Cyanobium sp. PCC 7001: one gene and its partners. The protein of the gene in region 1 interacts with the protein of each later gene in a pairwise test. Links are inferred from orthologs where the notes say so. Each region holds a gene or a part of one and is shown on either strand. Other genes may lie near its edges.

Region 1 (8,018 bases):
CTGGTGGTGGCGGGCTGCGTGGCCCAGCAGGAGGGCGAAGCGCTGCTGCGGCGGGTGCCGGAGCTGGATCTGGTGATGGGCCCCCAGCACGCCAACCGGCTGGAGACCCTGCTGAGCCAGGTGGAGCAGGGCCAGCAGGTGGTGGCCACCGAGGAGCACCACATCCTCGAGGACATCACCACCGCCCGCCGCGACAGCAGCGTCTGCGCCTGGGTGAACGTGATCTACGGCTGCAACGAGCGCTGCACCTACTGCGTGGTGCCCTCGGTGCGCGGCCAGGAGCAGAGCCGGTTGCCCGAGGCGATCCGCCTGGAGATGGAGGGGCTGGCCGCCCGGGGCTTCAAGGAGACCACCCTGCTGGGTCAGAACATCGATGCCTACGGCCGCGACCTGCCCGGCATCACCCCGGAGGGCCGCCGCCGCCACACCCTCACCGATCTGCTCCAGTTCGTGCACGATGTTGAGGGCATCGAGCGGATCCGTTTCGCCACCAGCCATCCGCGCTACTTCACCGAGCGGCTGATCGACGCCTGCGCCGCCCTGCCCAAGGTCTGCGAGCACTTCCACATCCCCTTCCAGAGCGGTGATGACGCCGTGCTCAAGGCGATGGCCCGCGGCTACACGGTGGAGCGCTACCGGCGCATCGTCCACCGCATCCGCGAACGCATGCCCGATGCCGCCATCAGCGCGGATGTGATCGTGGCCTTCCCCGGCGAGACCGACGCCCAGTTCCGCAACACCCTGCGCCTGGTGGAGGAGATCGGCTTCGACCAGGTGAACACCGCCGCCTACTCGCCACGGCCCAACACCCCCGCCGCCGACTGGCCCGATCAGCTGAGCGAGGCGGTGAAGGTGGAGCGGCTGCGGGAGCTCAATGCCCTGGTGGAGCAGCAGGCCCGTCGCCGCAGCGCCCGCTACGCCGGCCGCACCGAGCAGGTGCTGGTGGAGGGCACCAACCCGCGGGATCCTTCCCAGCGCATGGGCCGCACCCGCACCAACCGGCTCACCTTCTTCCCGGCGCTGCGCCCCGATGGCCGTGCGGTGGAGCCGGGCGATCTGGTGAACGTGCGCATCGAGGAGGTGCGGGCCTTCTCGCTGAGCGGCACACTGGCCTGAGTTTCAGCCCGCTGGGGCTGGTTCGCCCGCGATGCCCCCTGAGCCCAGCCCCGTCGCGAACCCCGGCCCGGTCCGCGTGGGCCTGGTGTTCGGTGGAGCCTCCGGCGAGCACGCCATCTCCATCCGGTCGGCGGCCACCGTCGCCGCGGCCCTGCGCCGCGGCGAGAACGGGCGGCGCTATGCGGTGAGCTGCTTCTACATCGACCCCCAGGGGCGCTGGTGGGGGCCGGAGCTGGCCGAGCAGGTGCTGGACCAGGGCACGCCAGCCAGCCCGGAACAGCTGGCCTCCGCCCCGGCCCGTCCGGGTTTTCAGGGATTCCCCACAGGCGCCCTGGCCATGGAGGTGTGGTTCCCGGTGCTGCATGGGCCCAACGGGGAGGACGGCACGATCCAGGGCCTGTTCACCCTGATGCAGGTGCCCTTCGTGGGCTCGGGCGTGCTCGGCTCTGCCGTGGGGATGGACAAACAGGCGATGAAGGCCGCCCTGGCGGCCGCAGAGCTGCCCCAGGTGCCCTACGCCTGCGTGGAGGCGGGCGAGCTGGAGGCCGACCCGGCGGCGGTGCTGGAGCGGCTGGAGCGGCAGCTGGGCTACCCCTGCTTCGTGAAGCCGGCCAACCTGGGGTCGTCGGTGGGCATCAGCAAGGCCACCGACCGCGACGGTCTGCTTGCCGGGCTGCGCAGCGCCGCCGCCCTCGACCCGCGTCTGGTGGTGGAGCAGGGCGTCACGGCACGGGAGCTGGAGTGCGCCGTGCGCGGCGGCGGCCCCCGGCCGCTGGAAGCCTCCGTACTGGGCGAGATCCGCTACGACGCGGACTGGTACGACTACGCCACCAAGTACAGCGAGGGACGGAGCCACACCGTGATCCCCGCCGATGTGCCCGAGGGCATCGCCGCCCAGGCGCGCGGCATGGCCCTCGAGGCCTGCCGGGCGCTGAACGCCTCGGGGCTGGCCAGGGTGGATTTCTTCTACACGGCGCCAGCGCCTGGAGATGGGGGTGAAGGCCGGCTCTGGCTCAATGAGATCAACACCCTGCCGGGATTCACCAGCCAGAGCATGTACCCCATGCTGTGGGAGGCCTCGGGTGTGCCTCTGGACACCCTGGTGGATGGGCTGATCACGGCGGCACGAGACTGGCCCCGTCCGGCGTTGCAGATGGGAGGACTCCCGGCATGATTCACGGCTTGCTCTGGCTGCCGCTGCTGCTCATCTTCGTGCTGCTCACCACCCTGGGGTGGCTGGAGCGGCGGCGGCAGCACCTGTTCCGCGCCTGGGCCGAAGGGGCCGAGCTGGCCAAGCTGGATGGCTGCGGCGCCGCGCGCCTCGTGGATGGGGTACTGAGCTGGAGCACCTTCTCGGCGGGTCAGCTGGCGGAGAAGGACCGGTTCGTGATCAAGCAGCTGGAACTGGTGGAACTGCTGGCCCTCGGCTCCGGGGAGGCTCCCCTCACCGAGGAGGCCCAGGGTGCCTGCAGGCTCCGGCTGGTGGGCGGTGGTGAGCAGAAGGATCTGCCCTTCTCCGATGCCGAACGCGCCCGCCGCTGGATGGCCGAACTGATGGCCCGCTCCCGCTGCGAGCTGTGACCCAGACGCGAACCCTTCCCCCCGGAGCCGAACGGCGGCGCCAGCTGCGGCTGCAGCGGCGCCGGGAGCGGCTGCGCAACGCCTGGCGCCTGCTGGTGCTGCTGGGGATCGCCGGCGGCCTCGGCTATGGCCTGCTGCGCCAGGGCTGGAGCCTCACCGGCCCCGGCCAGGTGGAGGTGGTGGGCAGCAGGATGGTGACCCCTGAGCGGGTGATCGAGGCGGCGGGACTCACCTTCCCCCAGCCCCTGCTGACCCTCCAGCCCCGCAAGCTCGCCACCGACCTCTCCGAGACCCTGCCGGTGGAGGAGGTGCAGGTGACCCGGCTGATGGCACCGCCGCGGCTGCGGGTGAGCCTGGTGGACCGCCAGGCCGTGGCCCGGGCCGAACGGCGCACCCCCCAGGGGGTGGAGCGGGGCTATGTGGACCGGCTGGGCCACTGGATGAACAGCCACCAGGGCGAGCTGATGGCCGATGAGGCCACGGCGGGCCTGCTGGTGAAGGGCTGGCAGCCCCGGCACCGGGCCAGCCTCAGCAAGGTGCTGGCGCAACGGACCGTGCTCGGCCCGGATCTCAAGGAGATCCGATTCGCCCCGGAGGGCAGCCTCTGGCTGCGCAGCGCCACCCTCGGGGAGGTGCGGCTCGGGCCCGCCGACGCCCAGCTCACCCGGCGTCTGCAGGTGCTGGACCACCTGGTGGAGACCCTGCCGGCCCAGCTGAAGGGCAAGCGCCTGCGCACCCTGGATCTGAGCGATCCCGAGCAGCCCGAACTCGCCCTGGTGGGCACACCCCCGACCGAGAAGCCGGCGCAACAGCCCTGAAACGGCCCCCGCGACGGGGTTCTGCGGCCAAAAAGCGGCCAATGCTGCGAGGAAACCGGCAAACCGTCGCCAAGCGACAAGGTCAGGACCGCCAGCTACCGACATAATGCAGCCCAGCTCACCGGCACTCCTGCCCCATGGCGCAAGACGACGGCCCCAAGTTCGTGCCGCCGATCCACACCGGTGAACACACCCTGGTTCCTGAAGGCCCCACCGCCAATGGTGCCTCCCTCACCCGTGCCGCCATGACCCATACCCCGACCGCCGCCGCCGGCATTGTTCCCAGCCAGTCGGCCCGCATTGAGGTGATCGGGGTGGGGGGTGGCGGCAGCAATGCCGTCAACCGGATGATCGCCTCCGACCTGCAGGGTCTGGGCTACCGGGTGCTCAACACCGACGCCCAGGCGCTGCTGCAGTCGGCGGCCCAGAAGCGCCTCCAGCTGGGCCAGAAGCTCACCCGGGGCCTGGGGGCCGGCGGCAACCCGGTGATCGGCCAGAAGGCGGCCGAGGAATCGCGGGCGGAACTGCAGGAGTCGCTGCAGGGGGCCGACCTGATCTTCATCGCCGCCGGCATGGGCGGCGGCACCGGCACCGGCGCGGCGCCGATCCTGGCGGAGGTGGCCAAGGAGGTGGGCGCCCTCACCGTGGGCATCGTCACCAAGCCGTTCAGCTTCGAGGGACGCAAGCGCATGCGTCAGGCGGAGGAGGGCATCGCCCGCCTGGCGGAGCACGTAGACACCCTGATCGTGATCCCGAACGATCGGCTGCGCGATGAGATCGCCGGAGCCCCGCTGAACGAGGCCTTCCGCGCCGCCGACGACGTGCTGCGCATGGGGGTGAAGGGCATTAGCGACATCATCACCAGGCCTGGCCTGGTGAACGTGGACTTCGCCGACATCCGCTCGGTGATGTCCGACGCCGGCACGGCCCTGCTGGGCATCGGAGTGGGCTCGGGGCGCAGCCGGGCCAGCGAGGCGGCCCAGGCGGCCATGAGCAGCCCGCTGCTGGAGTCGGCCCGGATCGACGGCGCCAAGGGCTGCGTGATCAACATCAGCGGCGGCAAGGACATGACCCTCGAGGACATGACCACCGCGTCCGAGGTGATCTACGAGGTGGTGGACCCCGAGGCGAACATCATCGTGGGCGCCGTGGTGGACGATCGCCTCGAAGGGGAGATCCACGTGACCGTGATCGCCACCGGCTTCGACGGCGGCACCACGTACCGCACCGATCGGCCGGCCATGAGCTTCACCGGCACCACCCCGTTCACCCCCAGCACCGAAGAGAAGGGCGCCAAGATTCCGCCGTTCCTGCTCAACCGCCAGGGCCGCAGCTCTGAGCAGGACAGCTGAGCAGGACAGCTGAGCAGCCCAGCTGAGCAAGAGCAAGAAAGATCAGTCGCGCCGTTCAGGGCGACTGCTGCCCGAAGAGGGTGACCCGGAGTCCACGCCTGCCCTGAGCATCCCGTGTGGCTGCTCCCTTCCGGTCCTGACCAGGTTTGGGCGTCAGAGCCGCGTGGGTCCGAGTCGGCTGGATGCTAGCAATGCTCCCCTTCGCCCCTCAGCCCCGTGCCGCTGCGCCCCGCCGACCTGGCCCGTCGCAAGCAGGCCGGCCTGCCGATCAGCATCCTCACGGCCTGGGACGCCCTCTCCGGAGCGGTGGTGGCCGAAGCCGGAGCGGATGCCGTGCTGGTGGGTGATTCCCTGGCCATGACGGTGCTGGGCCATGCCACCACCCTGCCCGTCACGCTCGACGAGATGCTGCACCACTGCCGGGCCACGGCCCGCGGCATGGCCAGTGTCTGCTCGCCGGGGCAGGAGCCGCTGCTGATCTGTGATCTGCCCTTTCTCAGCTACCAGTGCGCGCCCGACGACGCGGTGGCGGCGGCCGGTCGGGTGCTGAAGGAGAGTCCCGCGGCCGCCGTGAAGCTGGAGGGGGCCGAACCCGAAACCCTGGCCGTGATCGATCGGCTGGTGCGCAGCGGCATTCCGGTGATGGGCCACGTGGGCCTCACGCCCCAGGCCGTGCATCGCAGCGGCTACCGCCGCCAGGCCGCCGATGCCCCCGGCCAGCAGCGGCTGAAGCGGGAGGCCGAGGCCCTGGAGCGGGCGGGCTGCTTTGCCGTGGTGGTGGAGCACGTGCCGCCGGACGTGGCGGCCGAGCTGCGGGCCGGCCTGGCCATCCCCCTCATCGGTATCGGTGCCGGAGAGGCCTGCGACGGCCAGGTGCGCGTCACCGCCGATCTGCTGGGCCTCACCAGCCGCCAGCCCCCGTTCAGCCCACCGCTGCTGCAGGGGCGGGCCCTGGCCGTGGAAGCCCTGCGGCGTTGGCTGAGCTCCCAGAGCCATCCCACCAGACCCACAGCTCCCGCAGCACCGCATTGCTGAGGGCCAGGCCCTCCGGATCGCTCAACCGCCAGCGCTCCCCCTCCTCCAGCAGCAGCCCACGGGTCATCCACGGCTCCAGCTGCCGCCGCAGCCGCCCCAGCCCCGCGGCGATCGCCATGTCATCCCAGCCCACCTGACGCAGCAGCTCGGGCAGCCGCACCCCCTCGCGGCGGCGCAGACCCACCATCAGCCGCTCATCCAAGGGCATCCCCGGGTCCACCCCGATCTCCGCCATCCCCGCCTCCCCTGCCCCTGCTTCCGCTGCGCCCGAAGTCAGCCAGGCCCGGTAGGCATCGCGGGTGCGGGGCCTGGCCTGCCGTTGGCCCCAGGGAGCGCTGGTGGCCCCCATGCCGAAGCCCCACCAGCCGGCACCGCTCCAGTACACGCGGTTGTGGCGCGAGGCATGGCCCGGCAGGGCGTGGTTGGACACCTCGTAGCGGCCGTACCCTGCCGCCGCCAGCTCCGAGCTGGTGAGCTCCATCAGGTCGGCGGCCAGATCGTCCTGCGGCAGCTCCAGCCGGCCCTGCTCCAGGCGCCGGGCAAACACGGTGCCCGGCTCGATCGTGAGGTCGTACACCGAGAGATGGGGTGCGCCGCTGCCGATCGCCTCCTCCAGCTGCTGGCGCCAGGCGGGCAGGGTCTGGCCCGGCACGGCCTGGATCAGATCCAGGCTCCAGCTGCCCAGCGCACCGCTCCGGTGGGCCTGCCGCAACCAGCCGGCCGCCTCGCGCAGATCGCCGCCGCTGTGGCGTCGGCCCAGCTGCTGCAGCACTCCGTCGTCGAAGCTCTGGCCCCCCAGGCTCACCCGGTTCACCCCCGCGGCCAGATAGCCCCGCAGCCGCTGGCGATCGAAGCTGGCCGGATCCAGTTCCAGGGTGATCTCCGCGCCGGGGGCCAGTCCGAACTGCCGCCGCAGATCCCTCACAAGCTCCCCGATCTGGGTCGGCTCCAGCAGGGAGGGGGTGCCGCCGCCGAAATACACGGTGCTGAGGGGCGTTGCCCCTGGCGCCTGGCCTATCTCACGCCGCAGCAGTGCCAGATAGGCGTCGATCGAGGCGGCGCCGGGCTGACCGGGCGCGGGGCCGGCGCGGTCACCGAGGGGAACGATCGGGAAATCGCAATAGAAGCAGCGCCGGTGGCAGAAGGGGATGTGGAGGTAGGCGCTGCGGGGGGGAAAGGGCACGGCCGAAGGTGCGGAAGCGATCAAGTGCGGTTACCTCTGCCGGCCAAACCGGCCGGTTTCAGGCAAGCTGCGGTGTGGATCGCTCGGGCAGCCACGCACGGCGGGAATGGTGGACTCCCTCATCCTGATCCTGTTCATGGTCTCCGGCGCCGCCGCCGGCTGGCTGGGGGTGGATCTGCTGCCGGAGAACCTGCTGGTGCAGGTGGACAACCCCGAGGGGCTGCGCACCGTGCTGGGGGGATTCGGGGCCTTCTTCGGGCTGATCGCCGGCGTGTTCTTCGGCCAGCTGCGGCGCCGGCTGACGCAGCAGGTGCGCAGCATGCCCACCGACCTGCTGATCAGCCGCGCCGTGGGGCTGATCCTCGGGCTGCTGGTGGCCAACCTGCTGCTGGCCCCGATCCTGCTGCTGCCCCTGCCCTGGGAGGTGGTGTTCGTCAAACCGCTGGCCGCGGTGCTCAGCAACGTGTTCTTCGGGGTGTCGGGCTACAACCTGGCCGAAGTGCACGGCCGCACCCTGCTGCGGCTGTTCAGCCCCGGCACCACCGAGGCCCTGCTGGTGGCGGAGGGGGTGCTGCGGCCGGCGAGCGCCAAGATCCTCGACACCAGCGTGATCATCGACGGCCGCATCCGCGGCCTGCTCGACTCGGGCCTGCTGGAGGGCCAGGTGATCGTGGCCCAGAGCGTGATCGATGAGCTGCAGGCCCTGGCCGACTCGGGCAACGCCGAGAAGCGGGGCCGCGGCCGCCGCGGCCTCAAGCTGCTCAGCGAGCTGCGGGAGCAGTACGGACGGCGGCTGGTGGTGAACAGCACCCGCTACGAGGGCAAGGGGGTGGATGACAAGCTGCAGGAGCTCACCGCGGACACCGGCGGCACCCTGCTCACCACCGACTACAACCTGGCCAAGGTGGCCGAGGTGAAAAGCCTGCGGGTGGT
Region 2 (4,510 bases), 830 kb from region 1 along the record:
CCGAGCATGGCCCGCTGCAGCTGGGTGTAGATGATCGACTGCAGCCGCTTGATGCCCGGAATCGCCGGCACCAGCACCTGGGCGCTCTCCAGGGTGGTGGCCGAGAGCAGTCGGGCGTTCTCCACCAGCCGCTGGGGTGGATCCAGCGGCCCCGGGTCGCGCAGGCTGGCCTGCAGACGCTCCAGCGCCCCCGTGGCCGAGGGCAGCACCCTCGCCTGCTCGGCGAAGCGGTACTGGTTGGCGGCATCGGTGAGGAACAGGCCGAAACTCACCGCCTCGGCGGCCATGGCGCTCTGCTTGGGCACCACCAGGTTCATCACCGCCACATTGGCGGCCCCGTCGGCGCCGGTGAGGGGGGGATAGGGGGCGGTGCGGGCGGCCACGCCGGGGGCATTGGTCTGGAGGTTGCGCAGGAAGTCGGGGCCGGTGGACACCTGGGCCAGATCGCCCGACTGGTAGAGCTCGATCGCCCGGCGGTAGCCCTGGCTCACCACCTCGCGGGGCAGCAGGCCGCGGCGGTAGAGATCGCTCCAGAAGGCGAAGGCGCTCCGGCCGGCCGCGGTGTCGAAGGCGGCGCGCTGGCGGTCGTCCAGCAGACGAACGCCCATCTGCACCATCGACTCCAGCAGCTCGGCCGAATCGTCGGGCACCACGGTGGTGAACAGGGCGTAACGGCCGGTGCGCCGCCGCACCGCCTCGGCGTAGGCCGGCACGTCCTGCCAGCGGGCCGGTGGGGCGGCATAACCCGCCTGCTCGAGCAGACCGCGGTTGGCCATCGTGATCCGGGCCGTGAGGTACCAGGGGATGGCGAACTGATCGCCGCCCTGCCGGCCCGCCTGCCAGATGCGCGGCAGGTAGCGCTCGGCGGCGCCCTCCGGCAGCACGGGCGTGAGGTCGAGCAGGCCTCCCTTGCTGGCCAGATTGGCGGCGAAGGGGGGGTTGAGGTTGACCAGATCCGGAGCGGTGCGGGCGAAGACGGCGGCCAGGAGCTTGCGCTCCACCGAGGCCCAGGGCACGTCGGTCCATCGCACCCGCACCCCGGGGTTCTGCTGCTCCCACCCCTGGATCACGTCCTGGAGGTAGTCGTTGAACTTGGGAGCCAGATCGAGCGTCCAGACGTTGAGCTGCCGCCGCCCATCGGAGCCTGAGCGCGAACCGCCACAGGCCGCCAGGGCCGTGCTGAGGCCGGCGGAGGCCCCGGCAAGGGCCAGGCCCTGCAGGACCTGGCGGCGCTTCATCCCCATCGGCCCAGCCCTCCCAGCTCGGTGCGCAGGCCGGGGGCCTGCTGGCGCCACAGCAACAGCTGCAGCGAGCACAGCATCGGTGCCAGCAGAGCGGTGATCAGGGTCTGGGCGGCCAGGGTGTGCAGGGCGGCGGGGCCCAGCGGCCCCAGCCAGCGCTGCTGCAGCAGCAGCGTGCCGCCCAGGAAGGCGGCACCGACAAGGGCCAGAAGGCCGAGATTGAAGCTGCGCTCGATCGGCGGGGCCTTGCGCCCCAGCCGACCCCACCACCAGCCCAGCAGCAGCAGCGCGGGGATTTGGGTGAGGGGGCCGGGATGCAGCCCATCGAGCATCAGGCCGAGCGCCAGGCCGGCCAGAGCCCCGGACCAGGGCCCATCCACTAGGGCCCAGGGCAGCAGCCACAGCACCGCCCAGCAGGGCGCCACGCCCGCCAGCTTGAGCAGGCCCGGCGAGGCCAGGGTGAGCAGCGGCACCAGCAGACCGGTGGCCACACACCAGCGCTGGCGTGCCAGCGCGCTCATCGCACCCTCACCTGCACCCAGTCCACGGCATCCACCGGAGCACTGAGCTGCACCAGCGCCTCCGGTGCCGGCACCGCATCCTCGTCCACGCTCTGCACAACGCCCACCGTGAGGTTGGGGGGCACCAGCGTGCTGGCCGGCGAGGTCACCACCAGATCGCCGGGCCGCAGGTTGAGGTCCTTCTCGATGAAGCGCAGCAGGGGCCGGGCGGTGCCTGTGCCCACCAGCAGGCCGTGGCGCTGGGCGCGGCCCACCCACACCCCGACCCGGCTGGACGGGTCGGTGAGCAGGGTCACCGTGGCCGTGGTGGGGGTGACGGTGGCCACCCGGCCGATCAGCCCGCCCGGGGCCACCACCGCATCGCCGGGCGCCACCCCCTGAAGCGAGCCGCGGCCGATCAGCAGCTGCTGCCACCAGCCGGCCGCCTCGCGGGAGATCACCGGGGCGCTGAGCTCCTCGCCCGAGCTGCGCTGCAGCTCCAGCATCTCCCGCAGCCGCCGGTTGTCCGCCTCCAGCACCGTGAGCCGCGACTGCTGATCCAGCTGCTGGGCGGCCTTGAGCCACTCGCTCTGGGCGGAGCCGGGCCAGAACGGGCGGCTCAGCAGGGCGTAGAGGTCATTGAGCACCGCCCCCTTGCTCAGACGCACCCCCGCCAGGGCCAGCAAAAGCAGCACCCAGGGCCAGGACACCCGGAACAGCCGCAACGACGGCAGCCTGAGCCTGCGGCCCGCCTGCATCGGGATCAGGCCGCCTGGCGCACGAAGTCAGGGGTGTCGAGCACGCGCTCGAGGCGCTTGTAGTCCTCCAGCACCATGCCGCAGCCCATCACCACACACAGGAGGGGGTCTTCGGCGGTGTGGGTGAGGATGCCGGTCTCGTGGCTGATCAGATCGCTGATGCCGCGCACCATGGCCCCACCGCCGGCCAGCATGATGCCGCGGTCCACGATGTCGGCGGCCAGCTCGGGTGGGGTGCGCTCGAGGGTGCGCTTCACCGCCTCCACGATCACGTTGAGCGGCTCGGCCATGGCCTCGCGGATGTCACCGGCACGCACGTTGATGGTGCGGGGCAGGCCGGAGAGGAGGTGCAGGCCGCGCACGTCCATGGAGGTCTCGTCGTGCTCGTCGTCGGGGAAGGCGGAGCCGATCCGGATCTTGATGTCCTCGGCGGTGCGCTCGCCCACCACCAGGTTGTGCACCTTCTTGAGGTACACGCTGATGGAATCGCTGAGCTCATCGCCCGCCACCCGCACCGATTCGCTCAGCACGGTGCCGCCCAGGCTGAGCACCGCCACTTCGGTGGTGCCGCCACCGATGTCCACGATCATGGTGCCCACCGGTTCGGTCACGGGCAGGCCGGCGCCGATCGCCGCGGCCACGGGTTCGTCGATCAGGTGCACCTCGCGGGCGCCGGCCAGACCGGCCTCGCGCACGGCCCGGCGCTCCACGCCGGTGACGCCGCTGGGGATGCCGATCACCAGGCGCGGCGCCACGATGCCCCGCCCCTCGTTGCCCTTCTGGATGAAGGTCTTGATCATCTGCTCGGCGGCGTCGAAGTCGGCGATCACGCCATCCCGCAGCGGGCGCACCGCCCGGATGTTGCCCGGGGTGCGGCCGAGCATCATCTTGGCCTCGTCACCCACGGCCAGAGGCACGCCACGCTCCAGGTCGAGGGCGACCACCGAGGGTTCCTGCAGCACAATGCCCTTGCCGGACACGTACATCAGGGTGTTGGCCGTTCCCAGGTCGATGCCGATGTCGCGGGAGAACTGGAAACGACGAAAGAACACGGACATCCCGCCTGGCAGCCCCGAATCATAGGGGGGGCAACCCGATCCCTCCCCAACCGTGCCGCCCGGTGGAACTGAACCGGTGAGGCCCCCGACCGGGGTGCCGCATCATTGATCCAACAGACCAAGGAGACCCACCATGGGCGTTAATTCCATCACCCTCGTCGGCCGGGCCGGCCGCGACCCCGAAGTGCGCTACTTCGAATCCGGCAGCATGGTGGCCAACCTCACCTTGGCGGTGAACCGCCGCAGCCGCGACGACGAACCGGACTGGTTCAACCTCGAGATCTGGGGCAAGCAGGCCCAGGTGGCGGCCGACTACGTGAAGAAGGGCTCGCTGCTGGGCATCATCGGCAGCTTCAAGCTCGACCGCTGGACCGATCGGAGCAGCGGCGAGGAGCGCACCAAGCCCGTGATCCGGGTGGACCGGCTGGAACTGCTGGGCTCCCGCCGCGATGCCGAGGCCTCCATGGGCGGGGGCGGCGGCTACGGGGGTGGCTCCGGATTCGGGGGTGGCGAGCCCAGCGAAGAGGAAGTGCCGTTCTGAGGGCCGCCTGAGGGCCGCGTTCTGACAGACCATCTGAAGGCCATGAAAAAACCCACCGGCCTGAACCGGTGGGTGATGGGGCGGGAGGTTCGTTCCAGCGCTCTGCCGGAAGCGAGCCTGGCGGATCAGTAGCGGTAGTGATCCAGCTTGTAGGGACCCTCCACGGGCACGTTGATGTAGGCCGCCTGCTCAGCGGTGAGCTCGGTGAGCTTGGCGCCGATCTTCTCGAGGTGGAGGCGGGCCACCATCTCATCGAGATGCTTGGGCAGCACGTACACCTCCTTGGCGTACTGATCGCCCTTGGTGAACAGCTCGATCTGGGCCAACACCTGGTTGGTGAAGGAGTTGCTCATCACGAAGCTGGGGTGACCGGTGGCACAGCCCAGGTTCACGAGCCGGCCTTCGGCCAGCA
Region 3 (4,307 bases), 1.3 Mb from region 1 along the record:
GGGCTCCTTCAGCCACGATCCGCTGCGCAACGACTCCTACGTGCTGTGCGAGCGGCAGCCGAATCTGGCCTTTTTCTCAGGCTTCCACCGCCACGGGGCCCTGCGGGATCCGGTGGACAGCTTCACGGCCAACTTCTGCCATCCCAACGCCATCACCGCACTGCTGGGAGCCCGGCTGCTGGATCGCCTTTCGCCCAACATTCAGGTGTCACCCGGCGTCCACAACGTGGAGGCCCAGTACATCAAGGCGGCCAAGAACATCTCGTCGATCTTCGCCGGCTTCGGCTATGGCTTCCACGCCGAGAACACCGGCATCCTGCCCACTCTGCTGACGCTGCTGCTGGATCAGTGCCTGGATCAGGCCTCCTCCGTGTCGATGCGCCGGCGCGATCGGCAACGGCTCTACGGCCGTCAGCCCTTTCCGCTCACCGAGCTCGGCTACGGCGTGCAGAGAATCGAAGCCACCCTCAGCCGTGGCGGCGACATGGAGAAGGTGCGCGACCACACCTTCACCCAGCTCACGGCCATGGTGGCCGACGTGCGCGGCAGCATGATGCTGCCGGTGTGCGGCAGACCCACCCGCAACTTTCAGGCCGGCCAGATTCTGGCGGAGGGCATGCGACGGCTGGGCCGCTGCCCCAATGACGTGGATGAGTTCGAGCAGTGGTGCGAGCAGGCCGGCGTGAAGAAGGGGGGCCTCGAAGGCCTCAAGGCCCTGCGCTACTGGCCCCAGATCCTGCTCAACTACGGCATCCAGGTGCACGATGCCTCGATGGTGAACCTGCTCTACATGGCGATCTTCGGCAAGGCTGACACCAAAGCGATCGCTTACCGGGTGATGACCGAGAGCCGGGAACTCTCGAACTACTGCCAGGAATCGGTGCGGCCCTCCCACAGCCGCCGCTACTCCGAGGCGCTGCAGAGTCTGGAGCGGCCGGAGTCGCTCACATTGCTCGCCAACGCGGTGATTGCGGACAACGCAAGACGCGCCATCCCCGATGACAGTAATCCTGACGAGCCCGGAGCAAGCGAGGAAACTCCAGCATACCTCAAGGCCATGAATGTGATCGAGAATGTATGGTAATTCAAGGCGATAATATCTCCGATTCTCCAGAACTTCACAATCTCCTGATCACCTCAATCTGCTGATACCAAGCAACCCCCTCAACCGATCAAGGAGCATCAGTGAGTCTTGAAGCATTGCCTTCAATGAAACCACGGCAGCCCGATTCCATGACAACTTGGCCTGGAGACCCCTGATTCGCTCCCTGCGGTTTTCCGATCGGGTTTTCACCTGGCTGAGCGATGCCATGAGTCTCTGATTGACATCACGGACTTGCAGCAGACTGCTCTCGAGATCAACAACTCGATCTTGAAGTGACGCAGACCGTTCGCCAAGTTCTTCAATCTTGTGACCGAGATTGTCACAATGTCGAGACTTTTCTGCAAGGGTGCGCTTCATCTCGTGCAGTTCGACGTGACGCTGCCTGGCAAGGTCAACCGGGGATACCCAACCACGGATCTGCTGCGGTTGTGCCAACACAGTCATGAGCAGCGGCGCCAAGGCCTCTCGCGCAGTCAGAGGAGAGAGTTGATCGAGCCACATCAGCTCCTTGAGGCGTTTCCATGCTGTTTCGGCAGACTGAATCACCACGGAAGGACAGACACCAGCACCGAGATCAGCCATGGTGTTCAAGCGTTGCCGGTTGAGGGAGCCATGAAAGGCCTCAGTCACAACCTCGCCCAGCAGCTCAGAGGTGATGAGCGAATCAGCATGATCCATCCATGGACCCCAGAGACTCTGAAGCACATGACAAAGGCGCTGCAATGGCCAAGTATCAGGGGAGTCAAAATCGGCATAGTCAAAACAATGCTTGGGTACCGAACTGTCCTTGCAAAGCAACTCGAAGTTATAAAGCGCCCACAATGCAATGCCACGCTCGACAGGAAAGCCATCCCTGCAATGCAATGACCCGGCAACCTCAAGAGGGTTTCGAAGAATCGCGACAACGGGTATCTCCCGCGAAAGAATATGTCTAAACGCCTCACGTGTTAAACAGAGCCTGGGATCCTTATCGATCCAAAAGTCGCCCGCCGCATGGGCGGAGAGAGCAGGGCGAAGCCCCACGAGAAACCTACGAACCGGATCAGCAGTGAAGTCCGGAGCCTGCAACCATGGCGCATCCCAGCGGCAACAGAAAAGATCTAGAATCTTATCATTGGCAGCCATCAGACTGCGGGATTCAAAGTAGCCTATTTGATTGTCGAAAGTCGGCGGCAACAACAGCGATTCGGAGTCAAGAGCATTGCCTAGGCCGATCCTGTCTGCCACAGACCTCAACAGATGGGCAATAAACGAAGTTCCCGACCGATGACAACCTGTGACAAATAGCATCCGCCTAGATCACCTCGGCAGAGATGGAGTCAAGGAAATAGAATACAGAGGTGACCAGTGCATTCCATCGCCAGGACTCAGAAGATTTCAGCATTGGTCTGCCTCCAGTTCTCAAGCCGCAACAGCTTGGTGGCGCCGCCGCAACTGCCCACACGCCGCATCCGCATCCAGCCCCCGACTGGCCCGCACACTCACGGCAACCCGCCGTTCCTGCAGGGCCCACCGGAAGGCTTCAACCGCCGCCGGGCTGGGCCGCTGAAACTCCTCCTCTTCGATCGGGTTGTAGGGAATCAGATTCACGTGGCTCTGGAAGCCCCGGATCAACCGGGCCAGGGCCTCGGCGTGGTGGGGCTGGTCGTTCAGTCCCCCCAGCAGGATGTACTCGAAACTCACCCGCCGCCCGGTGATCGCCACATAGCGACGGCAGTCGTCCAGCAAGGCCTCGATCGGGTAGGCGTGGGCCGTAGGGATGAGTTCCTCACGCAGCCGCTGATCCGGCGCATGGAGGCTCACGGCCAGGGTGAACTGGGCCCGGCCCAGGCGCTCCAGGGCCCGCTCCGCCAGAGTGGGCAGGGTACGGGGCACACCCACCGTGCTCACCGTGATCTGGCGCTGGGCCATGCCCAGATCCGTGCAGAGGCAGTCGATCGCCGCCAGCACCGCCTCGATGTTCAGCAGCGGCTCGCCCATGCCCATGAACACCACGTGGCTGGGACGTTCGCCCATCACCTCCCGCACGCTGAGCACCTGATCCACAATCTCGTGCACCGCCAGGGAGCGCTGCAGGCCGCCCTTGCCCGTGGCACAGAAGCGGCAGGCCATCGGGCATCCCACCTGGCTGCTCACGCACACCGTGAGCCGCCCTGGAGCGGGAATGCCCACGGTCTCGATGCTGAGGCCATCGGCCGTGGCCAGCAGCAGCTTGGTGGTGCCGTCGCGAGCCACGCTGCGGTGGAGCTCGCGTGAGCGACCGATCCAATCGGTGGCGCCAGGCGGCGGCTCGGCCAGCAGCTGCTCGCGCCAGGCCTTGGGAAGCACGCTCACCGCATCGAGGCTGCGCGCTCCCTTGGCGTACAGCCAGTCATGCAGTTGACGGCCCCGGAAAGCCGGTTGGCCCTGGTCCTGAGCCCAGCGCTCGAGATCCGCAAGGCCCATCCCCAGCAGGGGCTGACTCACGACCAGATCAACAGCCCATGACCGAGCCACCACTCCACGGCCACCAGCGCCACGAACCCCAGCATCGCCAGGCGGCCATTCAGCCGCTCGGTGTGGGTGTGAAAGCCAAAGCGGGGCAGCCGTCGCTGGGGGATGGGAGTCCCCAGGGCGGTCAGGGGGCGCTGCGTGGTGGAGGGTGCGGGCATGAAACCATCATGGCGATCGTTGGGGAGTGGAGAGGGGCTCACTCCTCGCTGAGCAGCCCCTCCTCCTGCAGGCCTTCGAGGGCGGCGGGGTCCGCCACCAGCTCCTCCTCCAGCCCATCCTCAAGCGTGGGGCGGGTGAAGGCGGCCGTGGTGCTGGCGCTGGCCTCGATGCCGTGGCGGCTGCGGGTGGCCTCGAGATCCTCCTCGGAGGGATCATCCAGCACCGCAGTCTGGGCGGCGGGGGCCGGGGTCTCCACCGTGTAGTCGGGCCTGAGGTTCTGCATGCGGCGGTAGCCCATGCCATCCTCCTCGAGGATGTCGGGGTGGGGACCGGCCTCGGCCCGCAGCTCCTCCTCGAAGCCGCTGAAGCCCGTGCCGGCCGGGATCAGGCGGCCGATGATCACGTTCTCCTTCAGGCCCCGCAGCCAGTCGCTCTTGCCCTCGATGGCCGCTTCGGTGAGCACGCGGGTGGTCTCCTGGAACGACGCGGCGGAGATGAAGCTGTCGGTGTTGAGCGAGGCCTTGGTGATGCCGAGCAGCACCGGGGTGAA

The links. The genes of interacting proteins can lie anywhere in the genome.
Region 2: the proteins of ftsZ (region 1) and CPCC7001_RS10385 interact in binary tests that used the Escherichia coli proteins (3 or more experiments, as listed by UniProt). The link is inferred for Cyanobium sp. PCC 7001 from one-to-one orthologs.
Region 3: the proteins of ftsZ (region 1) and rlmN interact in binary tests that used the Escherichia coli proteins (3 or more experiments, as listed by UniProt). The link is inferred for Cyanobium sp. PCC 7001 from one-to-one orthologs.

The regions. Positions count from the first base shown.
Region 1 is NZ_DS990556.1:1,273,410-1,281,427, forward strand. Bases 3,021-5,813 are described here. They hold ftsZ (cell division protein FtsZ), read left to right. Parts: upstream 3,021-3,760; coding sequence 3,761-4,867; downstream 4,868-5,813. Other genes in these bases: CPCC7001_RS06280 (cell division protein FtsQ/DivIB), read left to right, coding at 3,021-3,515; panB (3-methyl-2-oxobutanoate hydroxymethyltransferase), read left to right, coding at 5,090-5,813; CPCC7001_RS06295 (coproporphyrinogen-III oxidase family protein), read right to left, coding at 5,790-5,813. Outside these bases: tRNA (N6-isopentenyl adenosine(37)-C2)-methylthiotransferase MiaB, read left to right, coding at 1-1,116; CPCC7001_RS06270 (D-alanine--D-alanine ligase family protein), read left to right, coding at 1,148-2,290; CPCC7001_RS06275 (hypothetical protein), read left to right, coding at 2,287-2,697; more of CPCC7001_RS06280, read left to right, coding at 2,694-3,020; more of panB, read left to right, coding at 5,814-5,902; more of CPCC7001_RS06295, read right to left, coding at 5,814-7,085; CPCC7001_RS06300 (PIN/TRAM domain-containing protein), read left to right, coding at 7,192-8,018. UniProt on the Escherichia coli protein: Essential cell division protein that forms a contractile ring structure (Z ring) at the future cell division site. The regulation of the ring assembly controls the timing and the location of cell division.
Region 2 is NZ_DS990556.1:2,110,284-2,114,793, reverse strand. What follows is about bases 1,529-4,510. They hold CPCC7001_RS10385 (rod shape-determining protein), read right to left. Parts: upstream 3,552-4,510; coding sequence 2,505-3,551; downstream 1,529-2,504. Other genes in these bases: ahcY (adenosylhomocysteinase), read right to left, coding at 4,224-4,510; CPCC7001_RS10380 (single-stranded DNA-binding protein), read left to right, coding at 3,691-4,098; mreC (rod shape-determining protein MreC), read right to left, coding at 1,759-2,499; CPCC7001_RS10395 (hypothetical protein), read right to left, coding at 1,529-1,762. Also shown: CPCC7001_RS10400 (sugar ABC transporter substrate-binding protein), read right to left, coding at 1-1,238; more of CPCC7001_RS10395, read right to left, coding at 1,235-1,528. UniProt on the Escherichia coli protein: Forms membrane-associated dynamic filaments that are essential for cell shape determination. Acts by regulating cell wall synthesis and cell elongation, and thus cell shape.
Region 3 is NZ_DS990556.1:2,547,768-2,552,074, reverse strand. Bases 1,529-4,307 are described here. They hold rlmN (23S rRNA (adenine(2503)-C(2))-methyltransferase RlmN), read right to left. Parts: upstream 3,551-4,307; coding sequence 2,507-3,550; downstream 1,529-2,506. Other genes in these bases: CPCC7001_RS12450 (DNA-directed RNA polymerase subunit beta'), read right to left, coding at 3,795-4,307; CPCC7001_RS12455 (chlorophyll a/b-binding protein), read right to left, coding at 3,568-3,756; CPCC7001_RS15335 (hypothetical protein), read right to left, coding at 1,529-2,395. In the rest of the region: CPCC7001_RS12465 (hypothetical protein), read left to right, coding at 1-1,084; more of CPCC7001_RS15335, read right to left, coding at 1,133-1,528.